Regions from separate parts of the Intrasporangium calvum DSM 43043 genome, predicted to be linked through region 2. Evidence: predicted binding sites of a transcription regulator. Region 2 holds the regulator's gene; the other holds the start of a gene.
The links. The regulator LexA, encoded in region 2, represses DNA repair genes until DNA is damaged. The targets are predictions, from matches to a motif close to TCGAACANNTGTTCGA.
Positions count from the first base shown of each region.

Region 1: the regulator LexA is predicted to act here: its motif matches at 4,854-4,869, upstream of INTCA_RS09940 (YbaK/EbsC family protein).

Region 1 is NC_014830.1:2,201,913-2,209,009, reverse strand. It holds gene pknB (Stk1 family PASTA domain-containing Ser/Thr kinase) at 1-98, opposite strand, end outside; gene INTCA_RS19545 (LysM peptidoglycan-binding domain-containing protein) at 163-1,128, opposite strand; gene INTCA_RS09955 (Rv2175c family DNA-binding protein) at 1,412-1,846, shown strand; gene INTCA_RS09950 (polyprenyl synthetase family protein) at 1,871-2,977, opposite strand; gene metF (methylenetetrahydrofolate reductase [NAD(P)H]) at 3,100-4,008, shown strand; gene INTCA_RS09940 (YbaK/EbsC family protein) at 4,246-4,779, opposite strand; gene INTCA_RS09935 (DUF6504 family protein) at 5,044-5,367, shown strand; gene INTCA_RS09930 (SAV_6107 family HEPN domain-containing protein) at 5,581-6,072, shown strand; gene INTCA_RS09925 (DNA polymerase III subunit alpha) at 6,072-7,097, shown strand, end outside.
Region 2 is NC_014830.1:1,597,967-1,605,063, reverse strand. It holds gene INTCA_RS07290 (alpha/beta hydrolase) at 1-955, opposite strand, end outside; gene INTCA_RS07285 (hypothetical protein) at 952-1,251, opposite strand; gene INTCA_RS07280 (LysM peptidoglycan-binding domain-containing protein) at 1,538-1,906, opposite strand; gene lexA (transcriptional repressor LexA) at 2,123-2,866, shown strand; gene INTCA_RS07270 (hypothetical protein) at 2,990-4,081, shown strand; gene INTCA_RS19835 (hypothetical protein) at 4,184-4,357, opposite strand; one part of gene INTCA_RS07260 (IS3 family transposase) at 4,432-4,729, shown strand; AL1L pseudoknot at 4,719-4,850, shown strand; one part of gene INTCA_RS07260 (IS3 family transposase) at 4,729-5,693, shown strand; gene INTCA_RS07255 (hypothetical protein) at 5,659-6,468, opposite strand; gene INTCA_RS07250 (DUF6318 family protein) at 6,465-7,067, opposite strand.

The sequences.
Region 1 (7,097 bases), 600 kb from region 2:
TAGACGGAGGCCATGCCACCGTCGGCGAGATGGGAGAGGATGCGGTAGCGCCCGTCGATCTCCCGACCGACGAGTGCATCCGCCACGCTGGACGTCACGCAGGAAGTTTACGGTGTGAGTGCGGTGAACCCGGGGAGGCCCGATCCGTGCCGGGTGGGCGGGTCACATCCGCTGTGCGTGGGCCAGGACCGCAGCCACGTACTGCTTGGTGTCCGCGAACATCCCTTGGGTGCGGACCGAGTGCAGCCCCTGGTAGTACCCCGCGATGGCCTCCTTGACCGAGCCCGAGCTGACGCGCAGGGCGCGGATGATGACGACTCCGGCGGTGATGTTGTCCTGCGTGTCGAGCAGGTCGAGTCGGCGCCCCGCGAGCTGCGAGGCCCATTCGCCCGACGACGGGATGACCTGCATGGTGCCGATGGCGTTGGCCACCGAGACCGCCCGCTGGTTCCAGCCGGACTCCTGCCACGCGATCGCCAGCGCGAGCCGGGGATCGACCCCGTGGCGGACCGCGGTGCGCCGGATCATCGAGGCGGTCTCGCTCCGGCTCGGGACGGACGCCTTGGTGAGGGTCGTCCGGTTCTTCTTCGCGGCCGCGACGGTGGCGTCCGAGTAGGTGTAGCCCGCGAAGGTGTTCTCGCTCGTCGGGGCTGGTTTGCTCGACGACTTCGGGGCCACGGGGGCCGCTCGGCCCGGCAGCGCGATCCGCTGCCCTGGGTGGATCATCCGCGGGTCGGCGAGCCGGTTGGCGGACAGCAGCTTGGTCACCGAGGTGCGGTTCGCTGCGGCGATGCCGCTCAGCGTGTCTCCCGGGCGGACGACGTGGAAGCGGCCGCTGCTCCGAGTGGCCGTGGCCGGCGCGCTGGATCGGCTCGAACCGGTCCGCGACGCGGATCCGGCACTCGGGGCAGCCGGGACGAGCAGCCGCTGGCCCGGGTGGATCACCGAGCCTCCCCCCACGAGCCGGTTCTTCGAGACCAGGGCCCCCGGCGTGGTCCGGTGCGCCATCGCCAGGTCCCAGATCGTGTCTCCCGGGCGGACGGTGATCGCACGCCAAGGACGGGCCGCCTGCTCGGCGAAGACAATGTGGGCGGGTGGGGCGAGCTGTGCGACGTCGGCGGTGAGCATGCTGTCCTTTCCTTGGCCCGAGTGTGGAGGGCGGCCGGAAGGGGTGGCCGTGCGAGGGCTGAAGCGGAGGGCGATTGGGCAGAGCGAAGGGGTGAAGCGGACCAGTGGGTCTGGTGTTTCTGGTGGGACCGATGTGACGCTACCGCATGGTTGAGACCTAAAGTAAAAATGACATCGGTGTAATTCGTTCCACGGCGTTCGCACCGGCCACTCCGCCACTGGCCAGATAGGGGGAGCGCGGTCAGGTGCAGCGCTCGGCCCCGCTGGTGGCAGACTCGACCCCGTGACTGACGCACGCGCTGCCTCCTCCGGGTCCGACGACATCGACGACGACTCGCCGGCCGGCCGGTCCGACGACCGACCGCAGCTGGAGGTGCTCGTGGGGGAGTGGATCACCGTCCCCGACGCCGCGGAGCGACTGGGCGTGCCCTTGTCCCGGGTCCGTCAGATGATCGCCGACCGAGAGGTGCTGGCGGCTCGCGTGGGGGACCGCCGAGTCGTCGCGGTCCCGGCGAAGTTCCTCGACGACGCCGGGCCCCGCCCGGAGCTCAAGGGGACCTTCACGGTGCTGGCCGACGGCGGACTGACCGACGACGAGAGCATCGAGTGGCTCTACACGCCTGACCCCACCCTGCCGGTCGAGGGAGCTCCCATCGACGCCCTGCTCGCGGGCCACAAGACCGAGGTCCGGCGCCGGGCCCAGGAGCTCGCCTTCTAGGAGCGCCGGACACGGCGCTCGGGCTCAGGCCTGGCGGGCGGTCGAGGCGTCGACGAGGTCGTCGAGCACCGCGAGCGCGTCGCCGTCCAGGGCCTGCGGGCCGGCGGTCTGCTGCCGAGCCCGATCCAGGGCCTCGTGGGCCTCAGCGACGCGTCGTTGGATCATCCGCTCCACCTGCTCGACGGCCCCGGAGTCGGCGAAGATGCCCCGAAGCCGGTGGACGCCGGCCTCGTCGAGGTCCTCCCGGCCCAGCAGGGACTCAACCACGTCGCGGTCCGCGTCCCCCGCCAGGTCGAGAGCCAGCGCGACGAGCACCGTCCGCTTGCCCTCTCGGAGGTCGTCTCCGGCGGGCTTGCCGGTCGCCTCGGGGTCCCCGTAGACACCGAGGAGGTCGTCGCGCAGCTGGAACGCCTCGCCGAGGGCGAGGCCGTAGGCGGACAGGTCACCGAGGGCCGCCTCGGGGGCGCCGCCGACGCGGGCGCCGATGAGCAGCGGGTGCTCGATGGTGTACTTCGCGCTCTTGTAGCGGATGACGTTGCGCGCCGAGGCGATCCGCGCCTCGAGGTCCAGCCCGTCCCAGCCGCGTGCGGACTCGAGCAGGTCGAGGAACTGGCCGCCCATCAGCTGCGTGCGCATGAGGTCGAAGGCGCCGCGGCCGCGGGCCAGGTCCTCGGCCGGGAGCCCGCAGGTGGAGAACAGCTCGTCACACCAGGTGAGGCAGAGGTCGCCCGCGAGGATGGCGGCTCCCTCGCCGAAGCGTGCGTCGTCACCGGCCCACCCGCGGGACCGGTGCAGGTCGGCGACCGCGCGGTGCGCCGAGGGCATGCCGCGGCGGGTGTCGCTGCGGTCCATCACGTCGTCGTGCAGCAGGGCGGCGGCCTGGAAGAACTCCATGCTGGCGGAGAGCCGGACGAGCGCGTCGGAGTCAGCGGCGCCGGCGGCCCGGTAGCCCCAGTAGAGGAAGCTCGCCCGCAGGCCCTTGCCGCCGCTCAGCAGGCGCGAGACCGAGTCCACGAGCGGGGCGATGTCGTCGCCGATCTCGGCCAGCGCGGCGCGCGAGCCCTGGATGTGCGCGTCGATCGCCTGCTGGACCCGGCGGCGCAGGGCGTCGCGGTCGGTACGGCTGGTCACGCACGCTCCTCCATCATTGGGCGTGCGGACTGCCCCGCACGTCGCCGTCAGCCTACGCGGGTGGACGCCCGACCCGTGGCACGGGTCGGCGCCGTGGACACGCTCCGATCTATGGTGGCGGCATGGCACACGGCACGGCTTCCTCGATGACCCGCGCAGAGCGCTTCACGCGGTCTCTCGCAGCGATGGTCAAGGCGGACACGCCGACCTTCAGCTTCGAGTTCTTCCCACCGAAGGACGACGCGGCCGCCGAGCAGCTCTGGGGTGCCATCCGGAGCCTCGAGAAGGTGTCGCCGAGCTTCATCTCGATCACCTACGGAGCCGGCGGCAGCACCCGTGACCGCACCGTCCGCCTCACCCAGCGGGTGCTCGAGGAGACCTCGCTGACGCCGATGGCGCACCTGACCTGTGTCGGGCACTCGGTCGGGGAGCTGCGCCAGGTCGTCGGCCACTACGCCGCGGCGGGCGTCCGCAACATCCTCGCGCTGCGTGGCGACCCGCAGGGCGGGCTCGGTCAGCCGTGGGTCGCCCACCCGCAGGGGCTCAACCATGCGGACGAGCTCGTGGGGCTCATCAAGGGGCTCGGTGACTTCACCGTCGGGGTCGCGGCCTTCCCCGACGGGCACCCCGAGTCCCGGAGCGTCGAGGACGACGTCGAGACGCTGCTGCGCAAGGAGCGGGAGGGCGCGGAGTTCGCCATCACCCAGATGGTCTTCGACGTCGACAACTACCTGAGACTTCGCGACGAGCTCGCGCGTCGCGGGTCTCAGCTCCCGGTGGTCCCCGGCCTCATGCCGATCACCAACGCGCGCCAGGTGGTCCGGATGGCCGAGCTGGCGGGGCAGCCCATGCCGCAGGCCGTCATCGACCGGCTCGAGCGCCACCGTGACGACGCCGAGGCGGTGCGTCGCGAAGGTCTGGCGATCGCCACGGAGGCGGCGCGTCGGATGCTCGACGAGGGTGCGCCCGGCATCCACTTCATCACGATGAACCGGTCGTCGGCGACGCTCGAGGTCTACGGCAACCTCTGAGCCACCCCGAGTCCGCGGCGGGGCACCCGCCGGGCCCAGCGGCATACGGCACGGGCCGATCCGCGAGCGGACGGCACCCCTGCAACCCTCCGTTCGCGGGCCGGCCCGCGCTGTCACTCTGTCGGACCGTCGTTCGTAGTGCCTGAGCACGCATACTCAGCTGGCCCGATTCAGGCAGTATGCCGCTGGGCTGGCTCCGATGGGCCGTTGTCGTCCGATGGACGTGGCTTCCCCGCCTCAGCGCACGGTGACGGAGCGCCCGCCGGTGACCCGGACGAGCTCGTCGTGCGTCGTCGGGAACACGGTGTGCGGATGCCCGGCGGCCGCCCAGACGACCTCGTGCTCGGCCAGGGAGGCGTCGACCATCGTCGTCACAGCACCTGCGTGCGCGACTGGGGCAACCCCGCCGATCGCGAATCCCGTTGCTGCCCGGACGAACTCCGCATCCGCTTTGGCGATGCGCGCATAGCCGAGAGTGACGGCCAGATGGTCCGTGTCGACGCGGTGACCGCCCGAGGTCAGGACCAGGAGCGGGACGGTCACATGGTCGGTCGTCGTCGCGACGAAGACGAGGGAGTTGGCGATGGCGGAGACTGAGGTGCCGAGCGCTTCGGCAGCCTGGGCCGCGGTGCGGGCCGCACCGTCGAGGACGACGATGTCGGCCTGGACGCCCGCATCGGAGAGGGCTTGGCGCACCCGCGCCACGGCGGGGTGGTCGAGGACCGTGGACGCGCGCGTCGCGGCGTCGGACTCTCGGCTCCGGTCGGACATGGGGTCACCGTAGCGCCAGCGTCCCAGCCCCGGACTGGTTGCAGCTGTCAGTGGTGCGGGTTAGGCTGACTCAATCGAACAGGTGTTCGATACGGTGGGCGAGTCCGAGCGCGTGAGCCGCTCGCTCTCTCGACTCCACCGTTCAGCAGAGGTCCACAACAAGGTTCAAGTCGTCGGCAGGGTGTTCGGGCGGTCCGCGGTGGAGCAGCGGTCGTCTGGGTCGGGTTCTCCCGCCTCGACGTGTGTCCCGAAAGGAGACGTGTCGTGGTGCGCAGGTTCAGTGATCCCGTGGAGGTCAGGGTAGGGGAGCCGGAGCGTCCGGAGGCCTTCATCTGGCGTGGCCGACTCTATGTCGTGCGTGACGTCCTCTCGCAGTGGCGGGAGCGACGGGCCTGGTGGCGGGACGCGCTCGACGCGGAGGAGGCCGACGTCGGGCCGGGCAGCTCGATCGCCGCAGCGGCGAGAGAGCAGCGGGTCTGGCGTGTCGAGGCGAGTCCCGGCTCGTCGTTCGCGCCGGGGGTCTACGACCTTGCCCATGACGAGTCGGCGCCGGGGGACCGGTGGTCTCTCGTCCGGGTCGCCGACTGACCAGTCCCACTGACGAGTGCGGCTGCCCGAGCCAACTGGCCGCATGCCAACTGTCCAGGCCAACGGACCCAGGCCGACTGACAAGGAGCTCCGCCGATGACCATCGCATCAACGCAGACCAGTCCCTCCACAGGTTCAGGTTCGACCTCACGTTCACCCTCATGGGGCCGGCCGGACCGCGATTCGTCACCGTTTCGCCGGCCGCCCATCTCGGTGGCGGTGCTCGACCTGCTCGAGCGGGCCCGGTGCACCTTGGAGGATGCGTGCCGCACGGCCGACGCCTCCGAGCGCTACCGGGACGCCCATCTCGGGGCGCTTCGCGCGGCAGCCGCGATCGTGGCGGCGCGGACCACCCCCTCGGCCCGGTCGCGGCCCCGCAGCGTCTGGCAGGTCCTGCCCGGCGTCGCGCCCGAGCTCGCCGAGTGGGCGGCCTTCTTTGCGGCCTGCTCGACTCATCGCTCGGTCATCGACCGCGGGGGACGGATCCCCGCTCGAGAGGCCGACGACCTGCTCCGCCAGGCCGAGATGTTCCTCGAGATCGCCCAGGACCTTCTCGGGGTCCCGCTCACCATTCCTCTCCCGGAGCTGACGACCCCACTGCTCGTCTCCACCTCGGCAGCGCAGACCCAGGTTCCTTTGGGCGGGGCCTCCTCCGGTTGGGCTGCGCCATCGTCCACACCCGCGCCGGGGGACCGGCTCGACTGATGACCGACAGCTTCGTCCACCTGCACGTCGCATCGGGCTACTCGATGCGATATGGCACGGCCAAGCCGGAGCAGCTCGTCGAACGGGCTGCGGCGTTCGGCCAGCCGGCGCTCGCGCTCACCGACCGTGACGGCCTCTACGGTGCGGTCAAGTTCGTCACGGCGTGCCTGGCCCACGATGTCGCCCCGATCCTCGGGGTCGACCTCGCCCTCGGACCGGACCCGATCGAGCCGCGCCGCTACCCGGGGGCGACGGGTGCGGTGGCACGCAGCACGCGCACCCCCGTCCGAGGGGGTGCCCTCGTCGACCCACGCCTCCCTCGGGTCACCGTCCTCGCCCGGGGCAGCCGGACCGGTCTCCCGCCGGGTGTGGGATGGGCTGCGCTCTGCCGCTTCGTCACCGACACTCACCTGAGCGGCGAACGCGGCAATCCGGTGACGACCGCGCGACTGCTCGCCGAGCACGCCAACCCCGCTCCCGAGGACCCGGGACCCGGGAAGCGAGCCCAGCGGCATACGGCAGGAGACGAGGGGACGCCCAGGGAGAGGGTTGCCGAGTCCGTGGAGCCGGCCAGGTCCGGGAAGTCCGTCAGGCCCGGGAGGGCCGTCAAGCTCGTGAGGTCCGGGAGGACCCGGTCGGCGCCCTCCCGGCTCGTGGTGCTCCTCGGGCCGGACTCGGACGTCGGCCGGGCGGTGCTCGCCAAGAAACACTCCCTCGCCCGCGCGCTGCTCGAGCAGTGGCGTGACCTGCTGCCCCGGGACGGCCTCGTCGTCGAGATCGTCTGCCACGGCGGTCCCGAGGACCTCCCCGGCAGCCTCGGGCAGGCCGGCCGGATGCTCGCGCTCGCCGGGGAGGTCGGGGTCCCCACGGTGATCACCGCGGCGGTCCGGCACGCCGACCCGCAGGATGCCGCGATCGTCGACGTCCTCGACGCGGCGCGCCGCCTGGTCGCGCTGGACGAGCGTCATCTCGACCGGGTCACGACAGCGGGGCACCTCTCACCCACGCCGGTCATGCACGCCCTC
Region 2 (7,097 bases):
CGACGTGCCCGGCGCGGTCGATGTCTCCGACGGTGGTGATGGCCCGGACCACCAGCCCGGAGACGTCGATGAGGAGCAGCTGCCTCGTCACCCCGTCGCGCTTGGCCAGGAGTGCGTCGATGGCCTCGATCGACTTCGCGCGCTCCCAGGTGGGTATCGCGGTGCGCTGGGGGATCGAACCGGCGCGTCGGAGCGCCTCCCTCGCCGGCCCGCGGAGGCGGGCAAGCAGGATCAGGTTGGCCTGGTGGCGGTCCCAGGCGGGGATCCCGTCCCGGGGGCCGACCCAGTCCGGGTGCTGGGTGATGGCCCGCCGCCGCTCGCTCACGGTGAGGCTGCGCCACCACGCCGCGTTGGCGAACGCGCCATCCGGCCGCCCCACCCCACCCTCGGGCGGTGGCGGCACCACGCCGAGCTCGTCGGGGACCGCCGGCGCCACCGGATCGGCCACCGCCCCGCGCAGACGGCGCTGCACCTCGACATCCGTCTCCGCAGCGACCCGAACCGCCTCGCCGAGGCAGCGCCCGACCTCGTTCACCATCAGGGCGTCCAGCCGCCCCACATGGGCGTCCATCGTCGGGTCGCCCGTGGGGAAGCGGTGGGGCACCTGGACGAGGCCGTCCGCGTCCGTCCACGCACCTCGGTCCCGTGCGATCCGCTCTGCTCGGTGGACCAGCTCGAGGCAGGCCTCCATCCGCGCCGCGAGACCGCGAAGCACCGACGCCGTGACCCCCATGCGGGCCGACACGTCACCCAACAGTGCCACCGCCCCCGACTGGGCCTGGCTCGCCGACGTCGCCGCCCGCCCCCGCCACTCGCGTCCCGCGGCCCGGGCACGCAGAGCCGCGTCGGCAGCCCCCATGACACGTCGCCGTTGGATCTCGAGCCGGTGGACCACCTCGAGGACCAGTGCGGGCCGAAAGGCCCTGATGTCCCGGACGCCGAGCTGCCGGGTCACGGAAGCTCACCGGACCCGCTGACGGCGCGGCGCGCCACCTGCTCGACGACGGCGTAGGACTCCCCCGCTGCCGCGAGGTCCATCCCGACCCTCGCGAGGCCGAGCCGGGCGCGCAGCAGCCGGTCACCCCACGCCACGCCGAGCTCCCGGATCGCCGCAGCGGTCAGACCCCCAGGAAAGGCCTGGGCCACCGGTGCCACGGCACTCCCGACGTCCACGCCGTCCAACGCCCGGACAGCCTCGCCGAACCTGCCCGAGTCGCGCACGAGCGCGTCGGGCTCCACCTCAAATCTCATCTGCAGACTCCTCCCAGCCCCATCCCGACGAGGCTAGGAAAAAGCGCCGATTCCGCCGGAGGTCTTGTCCACAGGCCGCCCCCCACCCGCCACCCGGTGCCAGACACGAGAACGCCGCACCGACGCCGGTCACGGCGAGGGTGCGGCGCTCCGGGTGCCCCGGCGGGGTCGAAGCGCCGGTGCACCAGCCGCTGAAGGTGGAGCCAACGCGGCCGATCAGGGGAGCCAAGCAGCACTCAGCGCGCAAACAGGAGCCAGCTGAGCGGCATACGGCCCGAGGGCTGTTTCAGAGCTCAGGGATGACGAGCGTCTGCCCAGCATGGACGTAGGAGGTGGAGAGGTTGTTGGCCAGCTGGAGCTCGACGACGCCGGCTGCGATCGGCAGCTGCGGAAGCTCTCGGAGGGCGATCTCGGACAATGTCTGCCCGGCCTCGACGGTGACCGACTCGGGCTGTCCGGACGCCGACGCCAGCTGCCCCGCGAGGGCCAGGCCGAGCGCGGCGACGAGCAGTGCGACGAAGAAGGCGACGACCACCCGACCCCGTCGAGTCAGCCGGTAGGTGGGCTCGGTCACGGGCGGCACGAGCACGAGTCGCGGCCGTGCCACCGGTGCTGGCTCGACCGGAACCAGGAATTCGAGAACCTGTGCGGCCATGGTGCCTCCCTCACTGCGAACGGGTGTTCGATAGAACGCCTGTACGAATTTCTAACACGTCACCCCGAAGATTGTCGAGCGACACGTCGAACAAATGTTTGGCAACTGTGTTCGAAGCCCCCTAGGCTTCATCCACAACAGGAAGCACACCAGTCACCACCGACAGTGCCTGTTGTGACAGCCTGAGACGAGTCGCCACCAAGCAGCCGCGTGAGCATGACGAAGGGGATCACCATGGGCGTGACCGAGCTTCCCGACCGGGACAAGGGAGACCGGCTGACCGTCCGTCAGCGTCGGGTGCTCGAGGTGATCCGCAACTCGGTCGACCGCCGCGGCTACCCGCCCAGCATGCGGGAGATCGGCGATGCCGTCGGGCTGTCGAGCCCCTCGAGCGTCTCCCACCAGCTCAACGCCCTCGTCGCGAAGGGCTACCTGCGGCGCGACCCCAACCGGCCGCGCGCGCTCGAGATCGTCTCTCCCGACGCGGGTCCGGCATCCTCGGGCCGTCGCCGAGGGACATCCGGCGTCGAGTCCGGGTCCGGCGCCCAGTACGACACCGAGACCGACTCGGGCGATGCCAGGCCGGCCGCCGCCTACGTCCCGGTCCTCGGCCAGATCGCTGCGGGCGTGCCGATCCTCGCTGAGGAGGTCGTCGAGGACGTCTTCCCCCTGCCGAGGCAGATCGTCGGCGAGGGCAACCTCTTCCTTCTGAAGGTCGTCGGCGACTCGATGATCGAGGCGGCCATCTGCGACGGCGACTGGGTCGTCGTGCGCCAGCAGCCGACCGCCGAGAACGGCGACATCGTCGCGGCGCTGCTCGACAGCGAGGCCACCGTGAAGACGTTCAAGCGCAAGGACGGCCACGTGTGGCTGTTGCCGCACAACCCCGAGTTCTCCCCCATCGACGGAGACCACGCCACCGTTCTCGGGAAGGTCACCGCGGTCCTGCGCCGGGTCTGAGCCCAGTCCGTATGCCGCTGAGCTCAGTCCCGTACACCGGCCCGGTCCCGCTCGGGGTGCGTATCACGTCGAGCCACGCCAGACTCTGACCGTCACCAGGCCTGCACACTCGGGAGGGCAGTCATGAGGCAGTCGCACGAGGCCGCCGTGCTGAACACGTATCGCTACCTGCGGTTGGCGACGATCCCGCTGCTGCTGACGCTGCTCATCGCGGTGGGGCTGGAGACCTTCCGCGGCGAGCCGTGCCTCCTCGGTTCGATCAGCGCGTATTACCACACCCCGGCGCGAGGTGCCTTCATCGGCGGGCTGTTCGCTGTCGGGGCGTGCCTCATCGTCTACAAGGGCAACGACCCGCTCGAGGACGTGTTGCTCGACTTCTCAGGCTTCATGGCCTTCGTCGTCGCGCTCGTCCCGACCGTCGTCGACACCGGGTGCGGCTCCAAGTACCCCGTGCAGAACCTCGATCTCACCGCCGCTGCCGTGCGCAACAACATCACCACGCTCCTCATCGCCACGGCGCTGGCCGTGCTCGCCAAGTGGCTGCTCGTCCGCCGGGACCGTCGGCGCGCCACGAGCACCCAGAAGGATCTCGAGCTCCCGATGCAGCCCGCCGACGAGGCTCCCACGCCGCTCAACGGTCACGTGGCTCAGTGGGCACGGCGCGCATCATGGATCTGTCTGGTGATCCTCGCTGTCGAGCTCGGTCTCTTCCTCTTCTGGCCGGACACCTTCAAGGACGTGAGCCACGGGGTCGCCGCGATCACCATGGTGCTGGGTGTCATCGGCGTGATGATCGCCAACGCTCGTGGCCTCAGCCGGGCTGAGCAGCAGTCCGATGAGCTCCGGTCCGCACCGACTCCACCAGGGGGGCGGGAGCCTGAGCAGGGGCCACGCGCTTGGGTCAACCGGTACAGCCTGGTCGCAGCCGTCATGGTGGCCCTGATCGGCGTGACGGTCGTCCTTCACCTGATGGGCCTGACCGGGAACTACGTCATCCTCATCCTCGAGGTCGTGGTCATCCTCAGTTTCCTGGTCTTCTGGGGTCTGCAGACAGCCGAGCTCTGGGACTACCCGACCCGTAAGGACAAGGTCGCTGCCGAAGGAGCCGCCGATGTCGTCGAGATCATTCCCTTCGAGCGGTTCTCGGCGCCCGACACCCAAGCGCGGGAGCCCCGGCCGCCCGGCACTCAGGCAAGGGAGCCCCGGCTGCCCTAGCTGTCGCACTGACCCGCCTGGCAGGTCAGTGCGACAGGCAGCCCCAATCGTCGAGTGTGCAGTTCTTCGCCACCAGCGCTCGAGTGTGCAGTTCGTGCCGGGTCACTGGTTGACCAGGACGGACCGGGCCTGCTTGACGGTGATCGTGGTGGCCGGCTGGCGCACCGTGACCTGGTCCGGGACCTCGATCCACGGCCCCCCGTTGACCCGGAACTGCGCCCCGAACCGCACCTGCACGAACGAGGCGAACTGACCCGCCTCCAAATAGGTGTGCACCACCTGCCCGTGCGGGTAGGTGAATCGTCCTGAGTTTCCCGGAGGGTGTTGATCTAGCAAGGGAGACTGTTCTCATGCCTGCACCGAAGAAGTTCGACGAGGCGACCCGTGAGCGGGCGGTCCGGATGTACCTGGACCGGCTCGAGCAGCACGGGGAGGCGAAGGTCGAGGCGCGTCGTCAGGTCGGCGCGCTGCTCGACATCAACCAGGCCACGATCCGCAACTGGGTCGAGGCCGAGGAACGGGCCGCGGGTTCCCGCCCGGCGGCCTCGGCTCGAGTGGCGGAATCGGAGGAGGTGCGTGCACTCAAGCGTCGGGTCGCCGAGCTCGAGCGCGCGAACGACATCCTCAAGACCGCCTCGGCGTTTTTCGCTCAGGCGGAGCTCGACCGCCGACTGCGGTGATCGTGGCCTACATCGACACCTACCGGGCCCGCTTCGGCGTCGAGCCGATCTGTACCGTGCTGTCCGAGCACGGCATGAAGATCGCGCCGAGCACCTACTACGCCCGCAAGGCCTGCCCGCTCAGCGATGCGGCGCTCGAGGAGGCGTATCTGGTCAACGCGATCTTCACACTGTGGCAACAGAATTGGCGTGTCTACGGGGTGCGCAAGCTCTATCACGAGGCGCGCCGTGCCGGCCTTGGCGTGGGCCGCGACCAGGTGGCGCGGCTGATGCGGATCGCCGGGATCCGCGGGGTACGCCGAGGAACGCACCACACCGTGACGACCCGGCGGGATGAGGCGGCGGCCCGGCACCCGGACCTGGTCAAGCGGGGCTGGGACGTGCCCACTCGGGTGGACCAGCTGTGGGTGGCCGACTTCTCCTACGTGTGGACGCTGGCCGGGTTCGTGTACGTGGCGTTCGTCGTGGACGTGTTCTCCCGCCGGATTCTGGGCTGGCGGGTGACCACGAGCAAGCACACCTCGATGGTGACCGACGCGCTGCGCCAAGCCCTCAGCCTGCGTCAGCGTCACCAATCGCACTGGGATGCAACAGGGTTGGTCCATCACTCGGATGCCGGGAGCCAGTACACCTCGATCGCGTTCACCGCTGAGCTGCTCGAGGCCGGCATCGCCGGCTCGATCGGCACCGTCGGCGATGCGCTCGACAACGCGCTCTGCGAGAGCACCATCGGGCTGTTCAAGACCGAGGCCATCGACCTGCCCGGTCCCGCGTGGAAGGACCGCCGCGAGGTCGAGTGGCAGGTCGCCCGCTGGGTCCAGTGGTACAACGCCCGGCGGCTGCACTCCTCGATCGGGTACCTGCCCCCGGTTGAGTTCGAGCACCTTCACCGGCAGGCTACGACCGTGACCCCCATCCCGGAGGTCGCGTAACAACCCACCCTCCGGGAACCTCAGTACGGTTCAAGGTCCCGCCCGGCGAGTCGGTCGGCCCGAACGAGTCCCCGTCCCCGAAGTGGTAGCGGTAGCTGACCAGCCGGGGCCGGATCTGCACCCGGTAGCCATACATCCGCGCCGGGTCGACCGTGTCGACCTCACCCGGCTCGAACCCCTCCCTCGACCACTGCACCCGGTAGAAGGTCTCGAGGTTGACCAGCGTCGTGTTCCCCTCCGGCTGGGTGGCCACCCGCGCGGTCGCCCACCGCGTCTGGTGGAACGCCGCCACGATCATCTCGACCGTCGGCACCGGGCGCACCCCCGGCACCAGGTTCGGCAGGCAGGTGGTACCGACCAGCTGCTGGCCCAACGGACCGGCCGGGCGGCTGCCGGCGGGCCACTCCTCGGCCGGCAACGGGTCGCCGTCCCGATCGACCCACCACCGGTACACGTCCGAGAGCGGCCCCAACCCCTGCCGCGGGCTGTTGTCCGCGCACGCCGCCGTCGCCGCCGCCAGGCAGTGACCACTGAGCGCCGGACCCCCCTCGAGATCACACCCCGAGATCGCGATCCGATACCTCCAATGCGCCTGAGGCTTCACCAACAACCGCGCATACTCCGCACCCAGTTCGGTGAGTTCACGTTGGAAGAGCGTGATTCCGGCACCACTCTTGGTCGCGTTGCCCCCGATGCTGCCTGCGGTCGCGGGCAGGGTGCCGGCAAGAATGTAGACGACGAGCATGGCACCACCGATCAGCCACCTCGCCCTCATGACCCAAGCCGCTCATCCAGGATCAGCCAACCCGAGGCCGTCCAACGGAGATCGAACACCAGGCGAAGATCTTCGCGCGGATATGACTCCCTTACCGTCCCCTTCGCGTCAATGATGTCGTTCCTGAGTTGGATGCCGGTCCAAAGGACGCGGTGCGTTCCGCCGGACTCAAGGCCCAGGGTGTCAACCCTCAGGGTGCGTGCAGCCTTGCCCGAGTACTTCCAACCTTTCCGTTTGTAGTCTTCGGCGTCCTGCAGGTTGGCAGCGCAGGACTTCGAGACGGACACGTCACACAGCTGCCTTATCGCGTCCGGATCGGGGGTGGTCCAAGCGACATTTAGACGATCCATGTAGTGCTGGACGAAGGCCTTTGCGCCGTCCTTGGTGTGCTTCTTGGCGGCTGCTGGCAGCCCCTCCGGGAAGTCCGGCGCCGCCGGCGCCGACGTGGCGACCGAGCTGCTCGGCGCGGACACCGTCGGCACCGGAGTCGTCCGCACCGGAGTCATCGGCTCCGGTGCAGCGGACTCAGCCGCGCACCCGGTGAGCGTGACCGCGAGGGCGAGCCCAGCGACATACGGCAGGAAGGTTCGTCTCGACACGGCTCTTCAGATCCCCTGACCTTGAACGAG